One region of the Bacillus sp. FJAT-45350 genome, then DNA from elsewhere that is predicted to be linked to it. Evidence: a T-box and tRNA genes for the amino acid it is inferred to sense, from the RefSeq annotation. Region 1 holds a T-box; the other regions hold tRNA genes.
The links. The T-box of region 1 lies ahead of pheS (phenylalanine--tRNA ligase subunit alpha). A T-box ahead of a tRNA ligase gene usually reads a tRNA of that ligase, here a tRNA-Phe.
Positions count from the first base shown of each region.

Region 1 (6,143 bases):
AAATTGTTTACTAGCCAATACGCTTGGCATAATTTCATTATGGTGCTTACTTGCTACCGTACAACTAATTCTATCATCTTCACATAGAGGACAAGTTTGTTGCTCCAGTAAACTTGTTAATTCATGTGGAATCATTTTCGTACAAATCCATGTCTGTGTTTCCTTCACATATAATAAATCCGTCATATAACCAAAAGATTTATTATTAAGTTCAAACACAATACTCCAAACAAGTGGCTGAACTTCTTTCATTTGACGTATATTGCTTACTTGAAACGTCATTATCTCCCACCGTTAGGCACGTAAAGTCGCACCAATTGTTTCTTGTAATTGCGTTAGTACTTGTTCATGAACTTTCGTCACTTCTTCATCTGTTAGTGTTTTCTCTGGGTCAAAATATGTTAAAGAAAATGCAAGGGATTTCTTCCCTGCTTCCATATGCTCTCCTTGATACAAATCAAACAGGTGAACATTCTTAAGTAATTCTCCTCCTGCTTTTACAATAACTTCTTGAACTGCTCCTGCCTGAACATCTTCGTTCACAACTAGTGCAATATCTCTAGTAATTGCTGGATGGCGTGGTATTGCTTGATAGAAAACATCACTAACTTCATACCCTAGTAATACCTCTAAATCCAATTGGAACACATACGTTTCATTTAGGTCATTATCTTTTTCAACAGTTGGATGGAGCTGACCGATGTATCCAATTTCTTTCCCAGCTAGTAATACAACGGCTGCTCTTCCAGGATGCATACCTATTTTGTTCCCTTGTTGATAAGTAATAACATCCGTTAATCCTAATTCAGCGAACAGGCCTTCTAATACTCCTTTAGCTACATAGAAGTCAACTGCTTTCTTTTCACCTTGCCACGCATGCTGTAACCATTGTCCTGTGAACAGACCAGCTACCATTTCTTTTTCAGTCGGTTGCTTTGTAATTTGATCTTCCTCTGATAAGAAGATTGAACCTACTTCATAAGCAAAAACATCAGCCACTTTACGATTTATGTTATGCGTCGCTAAATCCAGAAGATGTGGAATTAGACTAGTACGAAGTGTACTTCTATCCTCACTCATAGGCATTGAAAGTTGTACAGGGTTTATATTCGTTTGCTCATCACCAAATCCCTTTGCCTTTTCAGGGCTCGTTAGTGAATAAGTAACCGTTTGAGCTAGTCCAGCTTTTTCTAAATAACGACGTACTTTGCGTCGTTTGGCTTGATATGGTGTTAACGCACCAGGTGTTGTTAAACCAATAGGTAATGTTGTAGGGATTGCATCATATCCATACAGTCTAGCTACCTCTTCAATGACATCCTCTTCGATACGAATATCAGCTCTTCTAGTTGGTGCTGTAATCTCAAATTGATTTCCGTCTTGTTTATATGAGAATTGTAGACGCTCAATGATTGAAGCAACTTCCGAACCATCAATCGCTGTACCAAGCACTTGGTTAATACGTTCTACTGAAATTGATACTACGTTTTCTTGTATATCTATTGTTTTATGCTCAACGATACCATCAACAACAGTACCACCAGCTAATTCAACAATTAGAGATGCTGCACGTTCTGCTGCTTCTGAAGCACGTTTAGGATCAACACCTTTTTCATAACGAAGACTAGCTTCACTTCTTAACCCTAAATCTCTTGAAGCTATCCGTACTCTTGTCCCTTCGAAATAAGCTGCCTCTAACAAAATAGTTGTAGTATCATCATTTACTTCTGAGCTTGCTCCACCCATAACACCAGCAACTGCTACAGGTTCTTTACCATTTGTAATAACAAGATGCTCTGAAGAAAGCTTTCTTGTTACGTCATCTAATGTAACAACCTCTTCCCCTTCAGTTGCCCGGCGTACTAGTACTTCCTTCGAACCAAAACGGTCGTAGTCAAAGGCATGAAGAGGTTGTCCGTATTCAAGTAGTACATAGTTTGTTACGTCAACAACATTGCTAATTGGACGAATTCCAGCTGCCATTAGACGATTTTGTAGCCATAATGGTGATGGACCTATTTTTACCCCTTTAATCATTTTTGCTCCATAGTATGGGTTGTCCTCTGTCGCTTCTACTTTTACAGATACATAATCAGATGCTGTTTCACTAGAAGTTTCCGTTTGGATTTGTGGAAGCTTCACATCTTGTCCAAGAAGGGCAGCTACCTCATAAGCAACACCCATCATATTTAAGCAGTCTGCACGGTTTGGTGTTAAATCTAACTCTAGTACTTCATCGTTAAGCCCTAATAGTTCTAGAGCATCTGTTCCTACTTCTGCATCAGTTGGAAAAACATAAATCCCTTCAGAGTATTCCTTCGCTACAAGCTTACCTTCAATTCCTAACTCTTGTAGTGAACAGATCATTCCATGAGATGCTTCACCACGAAGCTTAGCTTTTTTAATTTTAAAATTACCAGGTAATACTGCTCCAACTTTCGCCACTGCTACCTTCTGTCCTGCTCCAACATTCTTCGCACCACAGATAATTTGAACTGGCTCTTCTTCACCAATATCCACCTTACAAACATTTAATTTATCTGCATTTGGATGTTGATTACATTCTAGAATATGTCCAACAACTACACCTGTAATTCCTTTATTTAAGTTATGGATGATATCTACCTCGATACCACCTCGTGTTAATTTTTCTGCGATATCATTAGCAGTTAAACCTTTTAAATCTACGTACTCTTGTAACCAGCGGTATGATACTAACATGAACTCTTCCTCCTTTACGCTCGTTTAAATTGATTTAAGAATCGGAAATCGTTTGTATAGAAATGACGAATATCATCTACTCCGTATTTAAGCATTGCTAGACGTTCTACACCCATTCCAAATGCAAATCCACTGTATTTCTTCGGATCAAATCCACCCATTTCAAGAACTCGAGGATGAACCATTCCTGCTCCTAATACTTCGATCCAGCCTGATTGCTTACAAACTCGACATCCTTCTCCCTCACACATAACACATGTTAAATCAACCTCTACAGACGGCTCTGTGAATGGAAAGAAGCTTGGACGTAGGCGAATTTTTTGATTTGGACCAAAGAATTTTTTTGCAAATGTCTCCAAAATTCCTTTTAAATCACTCATTCTTACGTTTTCGTCTATGTAAAGACCTTCAATTTGCATAAATTGATGTGAATGTGTTGCATCATCATCATCACGACGGAATACTTTTCCGGGACAAATAATTTTTACTGGACCTTGGCCTTTATACTTCTCCATAGTTCTTGCTTGTACTGGTGATGTATGTGTACGGAGTAATAACTCATTTGTAATATAAAACGAATCCTGCATATCACGTGCTGGATGATCCTTAGGTAGATTTAATGCTTCAAAATTATAATAATCTGTCTCTACTTCAGGGCCTTCTGCTACTGTAAAGCCCATTCCAATGAATACATCCTCCAAGTGTTCTACAACACTAGTTAACGGATGACGGCTTCCTAGTTGAACTGGACGTCCTGGAAGAGTTACATCAATACTTTCTTCAGCTAGCTTACGCTCCACTTCAGCCCTCTCAAGCACTATTTCCTTTGCTTCAAGACTTACTGTAATTGCCTCACGAACATCATTTGCGATTTGCCCTACTACTGGACGTTCTTCAGCAGAAAGCTTCCCCATACCACGAAGTACTTCAGTAATCGGACCCTTTTTACCTAAATAAGCAACGCGAACATCTTGTATTGCCTTCAAGTCTGATGCTTTTTCAACTTTTGCTAAAGCTTCATTTTTCAACTCGTTTAAACGCTCTTGCATCTTCAAATCCCTCCAGTTTTAAAATTAATAATGAATTATGAGTTATAGATATTAATTATGAATTACGAGTTATGAGTTATAAATTGATGGAAGGTGCTATATTTAAGTTCTTCTCGCTGTTCACTTTTTTCCATTTAATTCATCACTCATTATTCAGCACTTAGCAAAGTACTAGCTCATTTAATTCATCACTTATCATTCATAACTCAGTATTACAAAAAGAGCCTTCTTCCCAGAAAGGGACGAAGACTCGCGGTACCACCCTAATTAGCAACAGATCTGTTGCTCACTCGTGTATTGATAACGGCTTTATTGCCGGTTCATCCTTAATAAGGAAATCCTTATTATCCGGTGACAGCTCCAGAGTGAATTCATCTGCTCCTACTATAGAAATGCTTTCAATCTAAGACATTTCCTCCCTACATAGCGGTATTCAGGCTACTACTCTCTTTCATCGCTTCAAATTCTTTTTAGTTATAGTTTACTCAAAAAGGGAAAAACGACCTTTTTCAACAAACAAATTCTATTATAGAAAAAAAAACTAATCAGTGCAAGTGTATCAAGTTTGATTACGCTAACTAATTGGATGTTTAAAGTAAAGCTCCAAGGTTGAGTGGAGTAATTACAATGTCTCTGCTCATTACTTCATTTGAACAATAAAGTAATGAGCACATTATAGTTCAAACTCTATCCGCGCAAATAGTAAAGTAAGATTCCTGTTGCTACTGCCACATTTAATGATTCTGCCTTACCATAAATCGGGATGTAAATGTTCTGGTCAGTTTGCTGTAATATATCTTGCTTCACTCCTTCACCTTCATTACCAACAATTAAAGCAAAATGTTCTTGTGGTTGAATCGCTGTATAAGTGCTTGCTTCTGTAAGAGATGTGCCAAAGACAGGGACCTTATTTGATTTAAACGACGTAATCCATTCCGTCAAATTCCCTTTTACAATTGGTAAATGAAAAAGGGAACCTTGAGTCGCTCTTATTACTTTACTATTATAAACATCAACTGAACCCTCACCTAGAATTACTGCGCTAATACCGGCGCTATCTGCGGTACGAATCATCGTACCGACATTCCCTGGATCCTGTACCCCATCTAATAAGAGAAATTTACCTTCTTCCGTTCCAATTTCTGTACTTTTCAATTGGTGACAGATCGCAATATAGCCTTGTGGTGTTTCTGTTTCAGATATTTCTTTAAACACTCTTTCTGTAACTTGTATGACTGACTTAGAATCTATTTGCCATTCGTTAGGAATTTCAACTGATTCCTCGACGATTAACTCTTTGAGCTTCACCTCTGACTTGAGGACTTCTTCGACAAGATGCAGGCCTTCTACAATAAACAAGCCTTCCTTGTCACGACCTTTTTTAGAGTGAAGCTTTTTCCATACCTTCACTTTAGGGTTTTGTACTGATTCAATTCGATTCATATGGTTCTCCTTCTTACGGTCCATTTACTTTCAAATAGTTAAGTCATGAAAAGGTAAAGTTCGACCTTTTCATCTTACCCATGTTTCTTGCAATGGCTTCTCTCGTTGCGCGCCGTTATAAGAAGACCACTTAAAACGGACTTAAAACATGCAACGGTTCCGCTCATTGCCTAGTTAAGTCATGAAAAGGTAAAGTTCGACCTTTTCATGACTTAACTAGTATACTAACGTTTTTTCACAATTGCACCAGTTCTAATCATATATACATGTATTTTTTTCTTTTTATTTAGTAAAAGGTGTAATGTTCTTACATAAAATGTCCTTCTACTCTACATACTATTAGTACAAGGGATGGATATAACTTCGTTCATCACCTATACATAAGTAGTGAAAGAGAGGTGTTAAGAATGAGTTTCAACCTTCGTGGTGCTGTCTTATCAAATGTTGCTGGGAGTAACGAGCAACAGGTCGAGTCAACTATTGTAGATGCTGTTCAGAGTGGTGAAGAAAAAATGTTACCCGGATTAGGGGTATTATTCGAAGTTTGCTGGAATCAAGCTAGTGAACAAGATAAAAAGCAAATGGTTTCTCAAATTACACAAGGGTTAAAGGGTTAATTAAGAAAAACGCATAGCATTTTTCTTGTAAGTAATGTGCTAAGCCATTGCCCCTCTTGGAATATGCTATCAATTACCCCCATTACAGTATTTATTTTTAAAGCAAAAAAACCGATGAACATTTCATCGGTTTTTTGAGTTAGTTAATTTACTCACTTAGTCAAAAGTGATTTCTTTTACAGTATCCTTGTCTAACTTCTTAATTACTTCGACAATTAGCTTAACTGCATTTTCAAAGTCATCACGATGTAAAATTGCAGCGTGTGTATGAATGTAACGTGTAGCAATAGTAATTGAAAGCGCTGGTACACCG
Region 1 covers NZ_NISU01000002.1:413,504-419,646, reverse strand. Annotated here, with positions in the region: gene CD003_RS18605 (hypothetical protein) at 1-282, opposite strand, end outside; gene pheT (phenylalanine--tRNA ligase subunit beta) at 295-2,721, opposite strand; gene pheS (phenylalanine--tRNA ligase subunit alpha) at 2,736-3,770, opposite strand; T-box leader at 4,006-4,234, opposite strand; gene CD003_RS18590 (TrmH family RNA methyltransferase) at 4,458-5,213, opposite strand; gene sspI (small acid-soluble spore protein SspI) at 5,621-5,830, shown strand; gene CD003_RS18580 (M42 family metallopeptidase) at 5,987-6,143, opposite strand, start outside.

Region 2 (6,143 bases), on a different contig from region 1:
CAAACACCCCTTCGTAATCAAAAGAAAGAATTTTCAAAACCTTGTGATTACAAATAGTAATACAAATAAAAAATTCTCGCAAATACCTAATTTAAAGCTTTTAAACTTTTAGGTAGTAAACTAGCGCAGTGGGTAGATAACCCGTTTTATGAATTAGAGAATTTCGACAAAAAAAGCACTCACATCGATGGTAAGTACTTCCCTCTTACTATATAGTCATAACTATATAACTGTTCACCTTTAAAATATGCAGTACTACTTAAGTATCCTTGAAAATTTATTGACTGATATCCTCAGAAGAGTTAAACTATACATAGGCATGAGTGGTTTATCGGGTAGGTGCAAGTCACCTCGAAGGTAGGGTGCTCTTTTTTTATAGCTACTATTTTAAAATGTAATGGTCGGTTTTAAATTACATTGACACTTATTGAAGAAACTGATATTATTAATTTTGTTAGTTTAAATATGCCGGTATGGCGGAATTGGCAGACGCGCACGACTCAAAATCGTGTTCCTTCTGGAGTGTCGGTTCGACCCCGACTACCGGTACCATTTTTATACATAACTACAATAGCATATACAACGCCTTTCTACATATGTAGAAAGGCGTTTTTTGGTTTATAATTTACCAAACTGTCTATATTAGTAGTTACCATTTTACTTTCTATTTACTAAAGTTGTAATAACATAGGAAAACATTGCAGTTATGAAAATCAAAGCAGGTGTGTAATGTAAAACAAGGAAATCAAACCAATAAGGGTCAAACATCGAATGTCCCACAACTCGATGTTGTCTATAAAACCATACTACAACAATTCTTTCGAATATTACTACAATAGAAATCGGTAGAAATAAAAACCAAAATGTGTACTTACGAAATAAATTGTACATTTATTAATCCAACCTTTATCGTATTAAATTTATTAGAGTACTTTTTGCTGTTCTTCGACAAATGGTACATTACTTAACTTTAAAAAACTACTATCTATTCTTCCATATCAACAAAAGTAATATGATTTGATAAATTTTTGACCACAAAAAAAAGACAACTCATTAAGAGATATTGTCTTTGTCTTTTATGTAAATAAATGGTACCGAGGGCCGGACTTGAACCGGCACGATAGTCACCTACCGCAGGATTTTAAGTCCTGTGTGTCTGCCAATTCCACCACCCCGGCTAGGACTAATTATGTATATGGAGGCGGCACCCGGATTCGAACCGGGGGATAAGGGTTTTGCAGACCCGTGCCTTACCACTTGGCTATGCCGCCTTCTTATTTTAAAAATTGGAGCGGAAGACGAGATTCGAACTCGCGACCCCCACCTTGGCAAGGTGGTGTTCTACCACTGAACTACTTCCGCTTATATGGCTGGGCTAGCTGGATTCGAACCAGCGCATGACGGAGTCAAAGTCCGTTGCCTTACCGCTTGGCTATAGCCCAATATTGGCAGGGGCAGTAGGAATTGAACCCACACCGGAGGTTTTGGAGACCTCTGTTCTACCTTTAAACTATGCCCCTATTGAGTTAAATGGTGGAGGGGGACGGATTCGAACCGCCGAACCCTAAGGAGCGGATTTACAGTCCGCCGCGTTTAGCCACTTCGCTACCCCTCCATAATTAAAAATACATTATATATTATACCATATGAATCCAGATTAGAAAAAGTGATAATTAATTATAATTCTTCTTTTTTATTTATAGTGGTGCCGGCAAGAGGACTTGAACCCCCAACCTACTGATTACAAGTCAGTTGCTCTACCAGTTGAGCTACACCGGCAATAAAATGGTGGCTCAGGACGGAATCGAACCGCCGACACATGGATTTTCAGTCCATTGCTCTACCGACTGAGCTACTGAGCCATATCTGCATTAAAGAATTAAATGGCGGTCCGGACGGGACTCGAACCCGCGACCTCCTGCGTGACAGGCAGGCATTCTAACCAACTGAACTACCGGACCAGATAAATTTTAGTGAAATCGACGATGTAGGATTTGCTCCTGCGGTTACTCGTCGCAAAAAACTACAATGATGCTTAATCAGGAAGCTTACGTTTTTGGTTGCGGGGGACGGATTTGAACCGCCGACCTTCGGGTTATGAGCCCGACGAGCTACCAGACTGCTCCACCCCGCGTCGTTATTAGTATGAAATATGGTGGAGGATGACGGGATCGAACCGCCGACCCCCTGCTTGTAAGGCAGGTGCTCTCCCAGCTGAGCTAATCCTCCGAAGTATTGATGAAGTCAAATCAGAGTAGACCCCTGTTTCTTCCTCTTCTAATTTAATCAAGTTGTCTATGCGTCGAAACAACTCGTAGAATATTCTATGAAGTAATGCTCGTAGCTGAGCTAATCCTCCATATTTATATGGTGACCCGTACGGGATTCGAACCCGTGTTACCGCCGTGAAAGGGCGGTGTCTTAACCGCTTGACCAACGGGCCATCTAAATTAATAGTAAATCCTGGCGGAGAGCGAGGGATTCGAACCCTCGAGACGGCTTTTGACCGCCTACACGATTTCCAATCGTGCTCCTTCGGCCAACTCGGACAGCTCTCCAATTGGCTCCACAGGTAGGACTCGAACCTACGACCGATCGGTTAACAGCCGATTGCTCTACCACTGAGCTACTGTGGAAAAATATAAACCTAGCAACGTCCTACTCTCGCAGGGGGAAGCCCCCAACTACCATCGGCGCTGAAGAGCTTAACTTCCGTGTTCGGCATGGGAACGGGTGTGGCCTCTTCGCCATCATCACTAAGTCAACCACTCTGTGATACTTCCTCGCAAGACTTGCGACGAGTAACCGCAGGAGCAGATTTCTTCGCTGAAATTGCTTTCAACTGAGAGTTGTTCTCTCAAAACTAGATAGTGTTATATATGCAGGTCGTCGAATTCATTTCAACCTTAGAAAATTGGATAAGCCCTCGACCGATTAGTATCTCTCAGCTCCACATGTCACCATGCTTCCACCCGAGACCTATCAACCTCATCATCTCTAAGGGGTCTTACTTACTTAACGTAATGGGAAATCTCATCTTGAGGGGGGCTTCATGCTTAGATGCTTTCAGCACTTATCCCGTCCACACGTAGCTACCCAGCTATGCTCCTGGCGGAACAACTGGTACACCAGCGGTGTGTCCATCCCGGTCCTCTCGTACTAAGGACAGCTCCTCTCAAATTTCCTACGCCCGCGACGGATAGGGACCGAACTGTCTCACGACGTTCTGAACCCAGCTCGCGTACCGCTTTAATGGGCGAACAGCCCAACCCTTGGGACCTACTTCAGCCCCAGGATGCGATGAGCCGACATCGAGGTGCCAAACCTCCCCGTCGATGTGGACTCTTGGGGGAGATAAGCCTGTTATCCCCAGGGTAGCTTTTATCCGTTGAGCGATGGCCCTTCCATGCGGAACCACCGGATCACTAAGCCCGACTTTCGTCCCTGCTCGACTTGTAGGTCTCGCAGTCAAGCTCCCTTATGCCTTTGCACTCTACGAATGATTTCCAACCATTCTGAGGGAACCTTTGGGCGCCTCCGTTACTGTTTAGGAGGCGACCGCCCCAGTCAAACTGCCCACCTGACACTGTCCCCGAACCGGATCACGGTCCTAGGTTAGAATTTCAATACAGTCAGGGTAGTATCCCACCGACGCCTCCACCGAAGCTTGCGCTCCGGTTTCCAAGGCTCCTACCTATCCTGTACAAACTGTACCAAAATCCAATATCAAGCTACAGTAAAGCTCCATGGGGTCTTTCCGTCCTGTCGCGGGTAACCTGCATCTTCACAGGTAATATAATTTCACCGGGTCTCTCGTTGAGACAGTATCCAAGTCGTTACACCATTCGTGCGGGTCGGAACTTACCCGACAAGGAATTTCGCTACCTTAGGACCGTTATAGTTACGGCCGCCGTTTACTGGGGCTTCAATTCAAAGCTTCTCCCGAAGGATAACCTCTCCTCTTAACCTTCCAGCACCGGGCAGGTGTCAGCCCCTATACTTCGCCTTGCGGCTTCGCAGAGACCTGTGTTTTTGCTAAACAGTCGCTTGGATCTTTTCACTGCGGCTCTCTCGGGCTTGCACCCTAACAGAGCACCCCTTCTCCCGAAGTTACGGGGTCATTTTGCCGAGTTCCTTAACGAGAGTTCTCCCGAGCGTCTTAGAATTCTCTTCTCGCCTACCTGTGTCGGTTTGCGGTACGGGCACCTCTCACCTCGCTAGAGGCTTTTCTTGGCAGTGGAGGATCAGGAACTTCGCTACTATTATTTCGCTCGCCATCACAGCTCAGCCTTTACGATAAGCGGATTTTCCTACTTACCAGCCTAACTGCTTGGACGCACATATCCATCAGTGCGCTTACCCTACCTTACTGCGTCCCCCCATTACTCAAACGGTGAGGAGGTGGTACAGGAATATCAACCTGTTGTCCATCGCCTACGCCTTTCGGCCTCGGCTTAGGTCCCGACTTACCCTGAGCGGACGAGCCTTCCTCAGGAAACCTTGGGCTTTCGACGGAGGGGATTCTCACCCCTCTTTTCGCTACTCATACCGGCATTCTCACTTCTAAGCGCTCCACCAGTCCTCTCGGTCTGACTTCGCAGCACTTAGAACGCTCCCCTACCACTGACACCTAAGGTGTCAATCCATAGCTTCGGTGATACGTTTAGCCCCGGTACATTTTCGGCGCAGAGTCACTCGACCAGTGAGCTATTACGCACTCTTTAAATGGTGGCTGCTTCTAAGCCAACATCCTGGTTGTCTGTGCAACTCCACATCCTTTTCCACTTAACGTATACTTTGGGACCTTAGCTGATGGTCTGGGCTGTTTCCCTCTTGACTACGGATCTTAGCACTCGCAGTCTGACTCCCGAGGATAAGTATTTGGCATTCGGAGTTTGACTGAATTCGGTAATCCTGTGGGGACCCCTAGTCCAATCAGTGCTCTACCTCCAATACTCTCACCTCGAGGCTAGCCCTAAAGCTATTTCGGGGAGAACCAGCTATCTCCGAGTTCGATTGGCATTTCACCCCTACCCACACCTCATCCCCGCATTTTTCAACATGCGTGGGTTCGGGCCTCCATTCAGTGTTACCTGAACTTCACCCTGGACATGGGTAGATCACACGGTTTCGGGTCTACGACGGCGTACTGTAATCGCCCTATTCAGACTCGCTTTCGCTACGGCTCCGCATTATCTGCTTAACCTTGCACGACATCGTAACTCGCCGGTTCATTCTACAAAAGGCACGCCATCACCCGTAAATGGGCTCTGACTACTTGTAGGCACACGGTTTCAGGATCTGTTTCACTCCCCTCCCGGGGTGCTTTTCACCTTTCCCTCACGGTACTGGTTCACTATCGGTCACTAGGGAGTATTTAGCCTTGGGAGATGGTCCTCCCAGATTCCGACGGGGTTTCACGTGTCCCGCCGTACTCAGGATCCACTCTGGAGGAAACGAAGTTTCGACTACAGGGCTGTTACCTTGTTTCGCGGACCTTTCCAGGTCGCTTCATCTACTTCGTTTCTTTCTTACTCCGTATAGAGTGTCCTACAACCCCAAGAGGCAAGCCTCTTGGTTTGGGCTATATTCCGTTTCGCTCGCCGCTACTCAGGAAATCGCATTTGCTTTCTCTTCCTCTGGGTACTTAGATGTTTCAGTTCCCCAGGTCTACCTCCACATACCCTATGTATTCAGGTATGGGTACCATCCCATTACGGATGGTGGGTTCCCCCATTCGGAAATCTCCGGATCAAAGCTTACTTACAGCTCCCCGAAGCATATCGGTGTTCGTCCCGTCCTTCATCGGCTCCTAGTGCCAAGGCATCCACCGTGCGCCCTTTCTAGCTTAACCATGACAAAACATAATTGCTAATTGCAAATTACGAATTGCTAATTAAAACCTTAAAGGTTCGTCAGCGTGTAATCGCTAAGGCGATTACACTTAAATGAATTCTTGACTTCTCAAGTAAAACTCAATCGATAAACGATCAAATTATACTAGTTGCATATATAAATCACTATCTAGTTTTCAAAGAACAAGGCTACTACATTGAGTAGCTTCTTTGCTGCCTTGCGACGAGTAATCGCAGGAGCAAATGTATTTGTTGAGAGATTTATTCTCTCAAAACTGAACGACAAAA
Region 2 covers NZ_NISU01000001.1:2,725,564-2,731,706, forward strand. Annotated here, with positions in the region: tRNA gene CD003_RS13640 (tRNA-Leu) at 468-552, shown strand; tRNA gene CD003_RS13650 (tRNA-Leu) at 1,090-1,178, opposite strand; tRNA gene CD003_RS13655 (tRNA-Cys) at 1,197-1,271, opposite strand; tRNA gene CD003_RS13660 (tRNA-Gly) at 1,288-1,362, opposite strand; tRNA gene CD003_RS13665 (tRNA-Gln) at 1,368-1,442, opposite strand; tRNA gene CD003_RS13670 (tRNA-Trp) at 1,447-1,520, opposite strand; tRNA gene CD003_RS13675 (tRNA-Tyr) at 1,532-1,615, opposite strand; tRNA gene CD003_RS13680 (tRNA-Thr) at 1,704-1,779, opposite strand; tRNA gene CD003_RS13685 (tRNA-Phe) at 1,787-1,862, opposite strand; tRNA gene CD003_RS13690 (tRNA-Asp) at 1,885-1,961, opposite strand; tRNA gene CD003_RS13695 (tRNA-Met) at 2,058-2,134, opposite strand; tRNA gene CD003_RS13700 (tRNA-Val) at 2,154-2,229, opposite strand; tRNA gene CD003_RS13705 (tRNA-Glu) at 2,369-2,443, opposite strand; tRNA gene CD003_RS13710 (tRNA-Ser) at 2,465-2,558, opposite strand; tRNA gene CD003_RS13715 (tRNA-Asn) at 2,562-2,636, opposite strand; rRNA gene rrf (5S ribosomal RNA) at 2,646-2,761, opposite strand; rRNA gene CD003_RS13725 (23S ribosomal RNA) at 2,915-5,854, opposite strand.
Region 2: it encodes a tRNA-Phe, which carries the amino acid that the T-box ahead of pheS (phenylalanine--tRNA ligase subunit alpha) is inferred to sense. The anticodon was not compared.

Region 3 (6,143 bases), on a different contig from region 1:
GGAACCCCAGTTGCATGGGTCATGCCAAATACATCAGCTGAAATAGGAGAATCTATGTCTATCTATACTTATGGTCAACATGCTACAAACGAACACCGACAAATTCTCGAAATGATTCTTTCTTCTATTGGTACATATGAAGAGTGTAAAGAAGAGCAAGTCCATCTTTTAACAGCTATTACAGGTAGTGCACCGGCGTTTTTATATTCATTCTGTGAAGCGTTAGAAGCTGTGGCAGTTGAATACGGTATGACTGAAGAAAAGGCAAGAACACTAGTCTCGCAAATGGTATATGGTAGTGGCTCAATGCTAAAGAATGGTGGTAATCCATCAGTACTTCGTGAACAAGTCACTTCACCTGGTGGAGCAACTGCTGCTGGACTAGAGCAACTTAAAAATGGCAACTTTAATCAGCTGATAGTTGAAGCTGTTAAAGCAACAAATGCCCGTGCAAAGGAATTAGGAAAGGGAAGTTCAGAAGGTTAATCAACCTTTTGAACTTCCCTTTATCATTTGATCGTTATTACCTTACCTTCCACAAGATGTTCTATCTTTGGAAAGAAGAATTGAATTAATGGTCCAATGAGCAATGTAACTATGATCGTACCTATCCCAATCGGCCCTCCTACAAAGAAAGCTAAGACAAGGGCAACAAGTTCAGCCGTTGTTTTTGCGACCATTAATTTGAAACCAAAAAGCTTTTGAAGCGTAAACATAAACCCGTCAATTGGAATAACAGCAAATTTCCCTTGAAGATATGTCGCAATTCCAAGTCCCATTGTAACGACACCAATAAGTAAAATCGCTAGCTGAATCGCAAAACCCTCAAATCCAACATCTCGAAAAACAAACAAAAGCCAAAAATCAATGAAATAACCTAATAGAACAACTGTAATGATAGCCAAAAAGTCCGGCCTTGCTTTTTGTAGTATCGCATTGACAATAATAAGTATGATACCAACCAGGATAACCCAATTACCGACTGTCAACCCAGTAATACTAGCTAAACCAACACTTAGCGCATCCCAAGCACCTGTACCGAGCTGAGAAACGATTGTGAGTGTTATTCCTATAGCGAGAATAAATAAACCTAAAAGGTAACTTATTCCCCTTCTTATTTTAAGTTCCATTTATTAATAACTCCTTTAGCATAAACCATTTCTAAAAAAGGACAATCTCATTATATTATGGTGTAATTCTTTATAGAACATGTAAAAACATATTACTTTCCAAATCATTTTGAATATTTTTCTAATAAATTTGGAAATGTAAGACTTGAGAGAATGATAAGGAGGGATATGATTTGGACCTACACTTTATTTGGAAGGCAATTTTAATTGTGTTTGTTGGTATCACAATTTTGCGAATTGGAGGTAGGAAGTCAATTTCTCAATTAACTGTCTCTCAAACAGTTATCATGATTTCAATCGGGAATTTAATGATTCAGCCTGTTAGTAATCGGAATATATGGGTCACTTTTTTAATAGGCTTATTACTTGTACTTACACTAATATTTATTGAGTTTCTTCAATTAAAGTTTGATAAAGTTGAGAACTTTATGACCGGTAAATCAAATATTGTTATTGAAAATGGAAAAATAAACGTTGAAAATTTAAAAAAGATGAGACTAACAGTTGATCAACTGGAAGTACGTCTTCGTCAAGAGAATGTGCAGAGCATTCTCCATGTGAAATGGGCTACTATTGAACCTAGTGGACAGCTAGGGCTCATTTTATCAGAACCACAACAACCTGCTACTAAACAAGACATCCAAACACTAATTAATTATGTCCATATGAAAATTCCAGCTGGTGCCAAGCCTCCATCGATCGTCCAGCCCTCACAAGAAGATTTATTTATCGAAGTCCAACAGAAAAAAGACGCAAAACCTCATAAGGAATTTCTAGAATAAAAAAGTGTGTTTGAAAATGGAACGAACCTCTTTTTAAACACACTCCTTCTCATTTTTTCAATAATCTGCTTCTTGTCCCAATTACCATAAATATAATATAAAGCTAGTATTCCAGCTGATATAGCCATCATTGACAAGCCAGATGGAAGACCTAATTTAATAGTGCCCTTAGCTACTTCTTATTAAACAACAAAAAAACTGCTACAATAAGCAGTTTACATTATGTATCATAATTAGTTATATGGTGCGGGTGAAGGGACTTGAACCCCCACGTCATAAGACACTAGATCCTAAGTCTAGCGCGTCTGCCAATTCCGCCACACCCGCATTGAAATGGTGAGCCATGAAGGATTCGAACCTTCGACCCTCTGATTAAAAGTCAGATGCTCTACCAACTGAGCTAATGGCTCTTGAAGTTTAAACTGTAAGTAGTTCATGATGTTTACGGACGATGTTTCGCTCCGCAGCTTTTCTGTCTCTTCCTCTACTAGAGAAATGCTTCTATGTTTATCCGTCGAGACAACTCGTAAAATATTCTGAGAGGATTTGCTCGTAACTGAGCTAATGGCTCTTGAATCTAAAAAGAATGCCGGCAAGAGGACTTGAACCCCCAACCTACTGATTACAAGTCAGTTGCTCTACCAGTTGAGCTACACCGGCGTACTATGGTGGAGGATGACGGGATCGAACCGCCGACCCCCTGCTTGTAAGGCAGGTGCTCTCCCAGCTGAGCTAATCCTCCGAAGTATTGATGAAGTGAATCAGAGTAGATCCCTGTTTCTTTCTCTTCTAGTTTAACCAAGTTGTCTATGCGTCGAAACAACTCGTAAGATATTCCATGAAGTATTGCTCGTAGCTGAGCTAATCCTCCATATTTATGGTGACCCGTACGGGATTCGAACCCGTGTTACCGCCGTGAAAGGGCGGTGTCTTAACCGCTTGACCAACGGGCCATAAATGGCTCCACAGGTAGGACTCGAACCTACGACCGATCGGTTAACAGCCGATTGCTCTACCACTGAGCTACTGTGGAATACTAATACTTGTCCTATTTACTACCTGAATAAATGGTGGGCCTAAGTGGACTCGAACCACCGACCTCACGCTTATCAGGCGTGCGCTCTAACCAGCTGAGCTATAGGCCCATTTTAAAATGGTGCGCCCTGAGAGATTCGAACTCCCGACCTCTTGATTCGTAGTCAAGCACTCTATCCAGCTGAGCTAAGGGCGCAAATGATATTATAGCTTACTTAATGAAGTAAATCATGCTCCTGCGATTACTCGTCGCAAGCTAGCAACGAAGTAAACCAAGAGTAATAAGCTTTTGGTGCCGAGGGCCGGACTTGAACCGGCACGATAGTCACCTACCGCAGGATTTTAAGTCCTGTGTGTCTGCCAATTCCACCACCCCGGCAGGCAGTATAAAAGATAATGCTTGGAGGCGGCACCCGGATTTGAACCGGGGATAAGGGTTTTGCAGACCCGTGCCTTACCACTTGGCTATGCCGCCAAGAACTACATTATACTTTGTTTCTCTGGAGCGGAAGACGAGATTCGAACTCGCGACCCCCACCTTGGCAAGGTGGTGTTCTACCACTGAACTACTTCCGCTTATAAATGGCTGGGCTAGCTGGATTCGAACCAGCGCATGACGGAGTCAAAGTCCGTTGCCTTACCGCTTGGCTATAGCCCAATACTAGTTATTTAAATGGGGCGACTGATGGGAATCGAACCCACGAATGCCGGAGCCACAATCCGGTGCGTTAACCACTTCGCCACAACCGCCATAATTACATATATTATTGGCAGGGGCAGTAGGAATCGAACCCACACCGGAGGTTTTGGAGACCTCTGTTCTACCGTTAAACTATGCCCCTATTGAGTTAAATGGTGGAGGGGGACGGATTCGAACCGCCGAACCCTAAGGAGCGGATTTACAGTCCGCCGCGTTTAGCCACTTCGCTACCCCTCCATCATAAAAAAAGACAGAAAAAATGGTGGCTCAGGACGGAATCGAACCGCCGACACATGGATTTTCAGTCCATTGCTCTACCGACTGAGCTACTGAGCCATATCTGTATTAAAGAATTAAATGGCGGTCCGGACGGGACTCGAACCCGCGACCTCCTGCGTGACAGGCAGGCATTCTAACCAACTGAACTACCGGACCAGATAAATTTTAGTGAAATCGACGATGTAGGATTTGCTCCTGCGGTTACTCGTCGCAAAAAACTACAATGATGCTTAATCAGGAAGCTTACGTTTTTGGTTGCGGGGGACGGATTTGAACCGTCGACCTTCGGGTTATGAGCCCGACGAGCTACCAGACTGCTCCACCCCGCGTCGATATTATAGAGTACGGATGATGTAAATATCCGTAGCATTAACTGTTTCTTCCTCTACAAGCTAACTCATAGAAATTAATGCGTCGAAACAACTCATAGATATTTCATAGAAGTATCGTTCGTTGCTCCATCCCGCGTTAATAATAATTAAAAGATAAATGTGGCGGAGGAAGAGGGATTCGAACCCCCGCGCGGTTTAACCCGCCTGTCGGTTTTCAAGACCGATCCCTTCAGCCGGACTTGGGTATTCCTCCGCATTGTTAGATTGTACTAACGTATATAATTGGTGGAGCCTAGCGGGATCGAACCGCTGACCTCCTGCGTGCAAGGCAGGCGCTCTCCCAGCTGAGCTAAGGCCCCGATGTATTATTGATGATTAACCTTTGTAGACCCTGTTTCTTCCTCTGCAAGCAAGGCTTCGAAATTAATCCGTCGAAACAACTCGTAGCTTTACAGAAGAAGATTTGCTCGTAGCTGAGCTAAGGCCCCAAAATATAAACCTAGCAACGTCCTACTCTCGCAGGGGGAAGCCCCCAACTACCATCGGCGCTGAAGAGCTTAACTTCCGTGTTCGGCATGGGAACGGGTGTGGCCTCTTCGCCATCATCACTAAGTCAACCACTCTGTGATACTTCCTCGCAAGACTTGCGACGAGTAACCGCAGGAGCAGATTTCTTCGCTGAAATTGCTTTCAGCTGAGAGTTGTTCTCTCAAAACTAGATAGTGTTATATATGCAGGTCGTCGAATTCATTTCAACCTTAGAAAATTGGATAAGCCCTCGACCGATTAGTATCTCTCAGCTCCACATGTCACCATGCTTCCACCCGAGACCTATCAACCTCATCATCTCTAAGGGGTCTTACTTACTTAACGTAATGGGAAATCTCATCTTGAGGGGGGCTTCATGCTTAGATGCTTTCAGCACTTATCCCGTCCACACGTAGCTACCCAGCTATGCTCCTGGCGGAACAACTGGTACACCAGCGGTGTGTCCATCCCGGTCCTCTCGTACTAAGGACAGCTCCTCTCAAATTTCCTACGCCCGCGACGGATAGGGACCGAACTGTCTCACGACGTTCTGAACCCAGCTCGCGTACCGCTTTAATGGGCGAACAGCCCAACCCTTGGGACCTACTTCAGCCCCAGGATGCGATGAGCCGACATCGAGGTGCCAAACCTCCCCGTCGATGTGGACTCTTGGGGGAGATAAGCCTGTTATCCCCAGGGTAGCTTTTATCCGTTGAGCGATGGCCCTTCCATGCGGAACCACCGGATCACTAAGCCCGACTTTCGTCCCTGCTCGACTTGTAGGTCTCGCAGTCAAGCTCCCTTATGCCTTTGCACTCTACGAATGATTTCCAACCATTCTGAGGGAACCTTTGGGCGCCTCCGTTACTGTTTAGGAGGCGACCGCCCCAGTCAAACTGCCCACCTGACACTGTCCCCGAACCGGATCACGGTCCTAGGTTAGAATTTCAATACAGTCAGGGTAGTATCCCACCGACGCCTCCACCGAAGCTTGCGCTCCGGTTTCCAAGGCTCCTACCTATCCTGTACAAACTGTACCAAAATCCAATATCAAGCTACAGTAAAGCTCCATGGGGTCTTTCCGTCCTGTCGCGGGTAACCTGCATCTTCACAGGTAATATAATTTCACCGGGTCTCTCGTTGAGACAGTATCCAAGTCGTTACACCATTCGTGCGGGTCGGAACTTACCCGACAAGGAATTTCGCTACCTTAGGACCGTTATAGTTACGGCCGCCGTTTACTGGGGCTTCAATTCAAAGCTTCTCCCGAAGGATAACCTCTCCTCTTAACCTTCCAGCACCGGGCAGGTGTCAGCCCCTATACTTCGCCTTGCGGCTTCGCAGAGACCTGTGTTTT
Region 3 covers NZ_NISU01000001.1:2,863,018-2,869,160, forward strand. Annotated here, with positions in the region: gene proC (pyrroline-5-carboxylate reductase) at 1-486, shown strand, start outside; gene CD003_RS14325 (YczE/YyaS/YitT family protein) at 510-1,130, opposite strand; gene CD003_RS14330 (DUF421 domain-containing protein) at 1,304-1,912, shown strand; tRNA gene CD003_RS14335 (tRNA-Leu) at 2,155-2,239, opposite strand; tRNA gene CD003_RS14340 (tRNA-Lys) at 2,247-2,322, opposite strand; tRNA gene CD003_RS14345 (tRNA-Thr) at 2,500-2,572, opposite strand; tRNA gene CD003_RS14350 (tRNA-Val) at 2,579-2,654, opposite strand; tRNA gene CD003_RS14355 (tRNA-Glu) at 2,791-2,865, opposite strand; tRNA gene CD003_RS14360 (tRNA-Asn) at 2,871-2,945, opposite strand; tRNA gene CD003_RS14365 (tRNA-Ile) at 2,981-3,057, opposite strand; tRNA gene CD003_RS14370 (tRNA-Arg) at 3,067-3,143, opposite strand; tRNA gene CD003_RS14375 (tRNA-Leu) at 3,238-3,326, opposite strand; tRNA gene CD003_RS14380 (tRNA-Cys) at 3,349-3,422, opposite strand; tRNA gene CD003_RS14385 (tRNA-Gly) at 3,449-3,523, opposite strand; tRNA gene CD003_RS14390 (tRNA-Gln) at 3,531-3,605, opposite strand; tRNA gene CD003_RS14395 (tRNA-His) at 3,622-3,697, opposite strand; tRNA gene CD003_RS14400 (tRNA-Trp) at 3,716-3,789, opposite strand; tRNA gene CD003_RS14405 (tRNA-Tyr) at 3,801-3,884, opposite strand; tRNA gene CD003_RS14410 (tRNA-Phe) at 3,908-3,983, opposite strand; tRNA gene CD003_RS14415 (tRNA-Asp) at 4,006-4,082, opposite strand; tRNA gene CD003_RS14420 (tRNA-Met) at 4,179-4,255, opposite strand; tRNA gene CD003_RS14425 (tRNA-Ser) at 4,419-4,511, opposite strand; tRNA gene CD003_RS14430 (tRNA-Ala) at 4,542-4,617, opposite strand; rRNA gene rrf (5S ribosomal RNA) at 4,756-4,871, opposite strand; rRNA gene CD003_RS14440 (23S ribosomal RNA) at 5,025-6,143, opposite strand, start outside.
Region 3: it encodes a tRNA-Phe, which carries the amino acid that the T-box ahead of pheS (phenylalanine--tRNA ligase subunit alpha) is inferred to sense. The anticodon was not compared.